2 regions of the Streptomyces shinuiensis genome follow, and region 2 is predicted to be linked to the other one. Evidence: riboswitches for the same ligand, from Rfam matches in the RefSeq annotation. Region 2 holds a riboswitch; the other holds the start of a gene.

Region 1 (3,197 bases), 3.1 Mb from region 2:
GCCCGCGGCCCCGAGCGCGCCCGCCCCGTCGGCGGCCGACCGGGAGACCGCCTCCGCGACGCCGACCGCGCAGGCCGGACCGCGGACGCTGGCCGGCGGCGACCTGATCTCCCATGAGCACGCCACATCGGGAACGGTGCGGCTGGTCCGGCTGGCCGACGGCTCCCACGTCGTGCGCCTGGAGGACCTCGACACCAGCAACGGGCCCGACCTGTACGTCTGGCTGACCGACGCGCCGGTCAAGGAGGGCCGGGCCGGCTGGGGCGTCTTCGACGACGGGGAGTACGTCAGCCTCGGCAAGCTGAAGGGCAACAAGGGGGACCAGAACTACGCGCTGCCCGCCGATGTCGACCCGGACGCTTTCACCAGTGTGAGCATCTGGTGCGACCGCTTCGACGTCTCGTTCGGAGCGGCGGAGCTGAAGCGCGTCTGAACCGGGGCCGGGTCCGGGCCCGGCGCAACGAACCGGGCGGCAGGTCCTGAGGCGGCCGGAGTCCGGGCCGCGCGGTGCGGCCCCTCGCGTGAACGTGCGCGAGGGGCCGCTTCCGCCGTTCGCCTCCGCGACTGCACCGGAAAACCGGCAAAACGCCTATGCGGTGAACAGTGGGTCATTGGGAAGGAAGGGATCAGTCGTGACCTTACGGCCCCTATGTTCCTCAAAGGCTCCTGTCGTGAGCAACGCCCCATAATGGCCCGGCCGTTCGAATGGTGTGCCGGGAATCACACTGCCGCGCCCTTCGTGTGCCCGCCGCCGGGTTCCTTGGACGCCGGCGGCTGAAATTCCTGGCCCGGAGGCGTTTTGAGGTGTGTGCCGCCCCGCGGGCTCCCGTGACCGGCCGGTGGCCGGACACGCATGGCGGCCGTGTTTGTCGGCTCGGTGACAAAGTGATAGGCCGTCGGATTTCCGACGTCTTGTCTTCCGTGAATTGCCTGTGTTTATGTGTCCTGGCCTTCACCGTCCTTGGTGGGGGCTCCACCGCCGGGACGCCGAGTCCTGCCGCCCGGCCGGGGAGAGGCAACAGCTGACCATGGCAGGAGCGGGGAAACCACATACGCGCCGTGCCGCGCCTTCGGCGGCCCGGCTTGGGGTGAAGCCCATTCCCGACGTCCCCTGACGCGAAGGGAATGGGCCGGGCAACTCCGGCCCGAATCCGACAGCTAACCTCGCAGGCGTGGGAGAGGAAGCACACCCATGTCCCGTGGTCGTCACCGCCGCCCCCGCACACCTTTGATATCCCGTCAGTTCTCGCGTGTCTCCCTCGCCCTCACCGCCGGTGGTGCGGGAATCGCCGCACCCATGGTCGCCGCAGGCAGCGCGAGCGCGGCTTCCACCGCGGTGTGGGAGAAGGTCGCCGAATGCGAGAGCAGCGGCAACTGGTCCATCAACACCGGCAACGGCTACTACGGCGGACTGCAGTTCTCGCAGTCCAGCTGGGAGGCGGCCGACGGCACCGAGTACGCGCCGCGCGCCGATCTGGCCACCAAGCAGGAGCAGATCGCCGCCGGTGAGAAGCTGCTCGAACTCCAGGGGCCGGGAGCCTGGCCCACCTGCGGGCCGACGGCCGGCCTCTCCCGGGGCTCCGGCACCCCCGACAGAGTCCCCGTCACTCAGACGGGCGGCGAGTCCGAGGTGAGGACCGGGGCCGAGCGCAAGCCCGCGGCCGACTCCCACACCGTCACCTCCGGCGACACCCTCCACCGGATCGCCACCGCCCACGGTGTCGAGGGCGGCTGGCAGGCGGTCTACGAAGCCAACCGCGAGACCGTCGGCGACGATCCGCACCTGATCTTCCCCGGCCAGGAGCTGACCCTGGCCGCCCGGTCCTCCGGCGGAGGACCGAAGCGCGCTCCGGAGCGCGCGAGCCGGACAGAGGCCCGCCCGGCCGCAGAGAAGACCGCGCCCCAGGCCTCACCGAAGGCCTACGCGGACAACCTGGACGGCTGGATCCGCGAGGCCCTGGACATCATGCGGGCCAACGGCATCCCCGGCACCTACGAGGGCATCCACCGCAACATCATGCGTGAGTCCAGTGGCAACCCGAACGCGATCAACAACTGGGACATCAACGCCCAGCGCGGCACCCCCTCGATCGGCCTGCTCCAGGTGATCAAGCCGACCTTCGACGCCTACCACGTCCCGGGCACGGCGAACAGCCAGTACGACCCGGTCGCCAACATCGTCGCCGCCTGCAACTACGCGGCCGACCGCTACGGCTCGATCGACAACGTCAACGGGCCCTACTGAGACGGCCGGGCCCGCGGCCCCCGCAACCCCGCCCCCGGCGGCGGCGCGAACGCGCCGCCGCCGGGGGCGGGGCACTTTCGGGGGAAGGCCCTCCACGGGATATCTTGATGTCGAGCAATGTTGCAGACGTGGAGCGGAGCACCCGGTGACTGACTCGACCATCATCTACACACAGACCGACGAGGCCCCGGCCCTGGCGACGTACTCTTTCCTGCCGGTGGTCAGGGCCTACGCAGCCAAGGCGGGCGTCGCCGTGGAGAGCCGTGACATCTCCCTGGCGGGGCGGATCATCGCGGTCTTCCCCGAGTACCTCAAGGAGGACCAGCGCATCGGTGACGCGCTCGCCGAGCTCGGCGAGCTGGCCAAGACCCCCCAGGCCAACATCATCAAGCTGCCGAACATCTCGGCCTCCATCCCGCAGCTCAAGGCCGTCATCGCCGAGCTCCAGGAGAAGGGCTACGCGCTCCCGGACTACCCCGACGCCCCCAGGACCGACGAGGAGCGGGAGATCCGCGCCCGCTACGACAAGGTCAAGGGCAGCGCCGTCAACCCGGTGCTGCGCGAGGGCAACTCCGACCGCCGCGCCCCCGCCTCGGTGAAGAACTACGCCAAGACCCACCCGCACCGCATGGGGGCCTGGACCCCCGAGTCCAGGACGAACGTGGCGACCATGGGCGTGGACGACTTCCGCTCCACCGAGAAGTCCGCGGTCCTCGCCAAGGACGACGCGCTCCGCATCGAGCTGGTGGGCGACGACGGCTCCACCACCGTGCTGCGCGAGTCCGTGCCCGTGCTCGCCGACGAGGTCGTGGACGCGGCCGTCATGCGGGTGGCCGCACTGCGCGAGTTCCTGGGGAACCAGATCACCCGCGCCAAGGCCGAGGGCGTGCTGTTCTCGGTCCACCTGAAGGCCACCATGATGAAGGTCTCCGACCCGATCATCTTCGGCCAC
Region 2 (3,197 bases):
CCGACGGCCACAACGACCTGCCGTGGGCGCTGCGCGAGCAGGTGGCGTACGACCTCGACCGGCGCGACATCGCCGGCGACCAGTCGGCCCATCTGCACACCGACATCCCGCGGCTGCGCGCGGGCGGGGTGGGCGCGCAGTTCTGGTCGGTCTACGTGCGCACCGACCTGACCGGCGACACCGCCGTCAGCGCCTGCCTGGAGCAGATCGACGTGGTGCGGCGGCTGGCCGACCGCCATCCGGCCGACCTCAGGCCCGCCCTCACCGCCGACGACATGGAGGCGGCCCGCGCCGAGGGCCGCATCGCCTCCCTGATGGGCGCCGAGGGCGGCCACTCCATCAACAACTCCCTGGCCACGCTGCGCGCCCTGTACCGGCTGGGCGTGCGCTACATGACGCTCACCCACAACGACACCATCGACTGGGCGGACTCGGCCACCGACGCCCCGCGCCACGACGGCCTGACCCGCTTCGGCGAGGAGGTCGTGCGGGAGATGAACCGGCTGGGGATGCTGGTGGACCTCTCCCATGTGGCGCCCGCCACCATGCGCGACGCCCTGCGCGTGACGACGGCGCCGGTGGTCTTCTCGCACTCCTCGGCCCGCGCGGTGTGCGACCACCCGCGCAACGTCCCCGACGACGTGCTGGAGCGGCTTCCGGTCAACGGCGGTGTGGCGATGGCCACATTCGTGCCGAAGTTCGTGCTGCCCGCCGCCGTCGCCTGGACCGAGGCCGCCGACGAGAACATGCGCGCCCACGGCCTTCACCCCCTGGACGGCACCGAGAGGGGCCTGGCGGTCCAGCGCGCCTACGAGGAGGCCAACCCGCGTCCGGTCGCCACGGCGGCGACGGTCGCCGACCATCTGGACCACATGCGCGAGGTCGCGGGCATCGACCACATCGGCATCGGCGGCGACTTCGACGGCACGGCCTTCACCCCGTCCGATCTGAGTGATGTGTCCGGATACCCGCATCTGGTGGCCGAGTTGCTGGACCGCCGCTGGTCCGAGGCCGACCTCGCCAAGCTCACCTGGGGGAACGCGGTGCGCGTGCTGCGTGACGCGGAGGCGGTCGCCCGCCACGAGCGGACCGGGCGCGGTCCGTCCATCGCCACCATCGGACAGCTCGACGGGTAGCTCCTTGACCTCCTCGTGATTCAACTCACGAGCCGGCCCTCCCCGGCGCGTCGCTCTGCGTGCCGGAGGAGGGCCTTCTGTGTCATCGGCCCTGGCAGGGGAGGAGAGTGACGCAGCGTCAGAGTCGGACTCCGCCACTCTTCGAGAGGTGAACGCAGCGGACGGTGACGATCGGACGATCATCAAAGCCTTCGAAACGGGCGTCCTGTGACCCATCGGCTTGTATCGGCGGAAACGATGTGTCTACCGTTCTGGCCGTGCCGTACGAATGTGCGGCGGCCCGCTGTCGAACGCCGAATCCTGTCAACGGCGGCGGGCTGGACCATCCACACCACCCGATGGCAGGAGCGGGGGACCCAAGGTAAGTCGCCGTCCCGGGTTCATACGGGACGGCTTGGGGTGAAGCCATGCCGCGGCACACGCCGCGGCGCACATGGCCGGGCAACTCCAGCCCGAACCCGACAGCTCACCTCGCAGGCGTAGGAGAAGGAGCACATCTATGTCCGCACGCGGACGTCACCGTCGTATGCGCAACAGCCGTCTCACCCGCCTGTCGCTGGCCATCTCCGTGGGCGGCGCCGGCATGGCCCTTCCCCTGGTGACCGCCGGCGGGGCCAACGCCGCCTCCGTCGAGACCTGGGACAAGGTCGCCCAGTGCGAGAGCACGGGCAACTGGTCCATCAACACCGGCAACGGCTTCTACGGCGGCCTGCAGTTCACGCAGAGCACCTGGGCTGCCTTCGGCGGCACCCAGTACGCGCCGCGTGCCGACCTCGCCACCAAGGACCAGCAGATCGCCGTCGCCGAGAAGGTGCTGGCGGGACAGGGCCCGGGCGCCTGGCCCGTGTGCTCGGTCAAGGCCGGTCTGACCAAGGGCGGTCCCGCCCCGGCCGTCTCCCCCGGCGGCCAGAGCAACCCGACCGAGCAGAAGGAGCAGGCTCCGGCGGCCGCTCCGAAGGCCGAGGCCGAGCCCGAGGCCGAGTCGAAGCAGCAGAAGAGCGAGCCCGAGGCCGCGCCGCAGCGCACGGACCGCGGTGAGCGCGCCCACAGCCACAGCCACAGCCACGACCACGGCGCGGGCAAGGGCACCTCCTACGAGGTCGTCGGCGGCGACACCCTCTTCAAGATCGCCGACGCCCAGGGTGTCCAGGGCGGCTGGGAGCGCATCTACGAGGACAACCGCCAGGCCATCGGCGACAACCCGAACCTGATCTTCCCGGGCCAGGAGCTCACCCTGGGTGGCGCCACCACCCAGCAGAAGGCCGCGGCCAAGCCCGAGGCCAAGGCCAAGCCCGAGGCCGAGGCCAAGCCCGAGGCCAAGGCCAAGCCCGAGGTCAAGCAGGCTCCGAAGGCCGAGAAGGCCGAGGCCGTGCAGCAGTCGGCCGAGCGCGCCGACCGCAGCGACCGCGGCGCGGTCACCGGCTACGCCGCCCCGGTGAACGCCGCCCCGTCCGGCTCCTACAAGGCCTCGGGTGCCCGTTGGTCCAACGGTCACACCGGTGAGGACTTCGCCGCCGCCTCCGGCACCCCGGTGAAGGCCGTCACCAACGGCACCGTGGTCTCCGCCGGCTGGGGCGGGGCCTACGGCAACCAGATCGTCATCCGCCACGAGGACGGCCGGTACAGCCAGTACGGCCACCTGTCCTCGCTGTCGGTCAGCGCCGGCCAGACGGTCAGCGCCGGCCAGCAGATCGGCGCCGTCGGTTCCACCGGCAACAGCACCGGTCCGCACCTGCACTTCGAGATCCGTACCGCCCCCGGCTACGGCTCGGACATCAACCCGCTGGCCTACCTGCGGGCCAACGGCGTCAGCATCTGAGGGGCCTGACCCTCACCGACCCGGTCACCAGGGTCCGGCCTCCGGGCCGGACCCGGGCCCGGAGCCGGCCATGAGGCGGGCGGGGCAGAGGTGTGCGAACACCTCTGCCCCGCCCGCCTCTTCTTCGTGCCCTCGCGGGCGGCCGCGTCCAACTCCCCGCGGGGACGCAGAAGTCGAGGTGGAGCCGCTGTGACCGCTCGGCGCTGGGCCACTGCGGCGGCACGTACCCGCGCGTCTCCCGG

The links. Region 2 has a riboswitch for cyclic di-AMP ahead of ACGRHY_RS16985 (transglycosylase family protein). Riboswitches for the same ligand answer to the same signal wherever they lie in the genome.
Region 1: another riboswitch for cyclic di-AMP. It lies ahead of ACGRHY_RS30240 (transglycosylase family protein); the one in region 2 lies ahead of ACGRHY_RS16985 (transglycosylase family protein).

Annotation. Positions count from the first base shown of each region.
Region 1 covers NZ_JBIHML010000001.1:570,511-573,707, reverse strand. Annotated here, with positions in the region: gene ACGRHY_RS02410 (DM13 domain-containing protein) at 1-433, shown strand, start outside; cyclic di-AMP (ydaO/yuaA leader) riboswitch at 1,011-1,188, shown strand; partial or broken gene ACGRHY_RS30240 (transglycosylase family protein) at 1,193-1,492, shown strand; gene ACGRHY_RS02405 (transglycosylase SLT domain-containing protein) at 1,496-2,245, shown strand; gene ACGRHY_RS02400 (NADP-dependent isocitrate dehydrogenase) at 2,391-3,197, shown strand, end outside.
Region 2 covers NZ_JBIHML010000001.1:3,714,674-3,717,870, forward strand. Annotated here, with positions in the region: gene ACGRHY_RS16980 (dipeptidase) at 1-1,136, shown strand, start outside; cyclic di-AMP (ydaO/yuaA leader) riboswitch at 1,421-1,631, shown strand; gene ACGRHY_RS16985 (transglycosylase family protein) at 1,636-2,955, shown strand.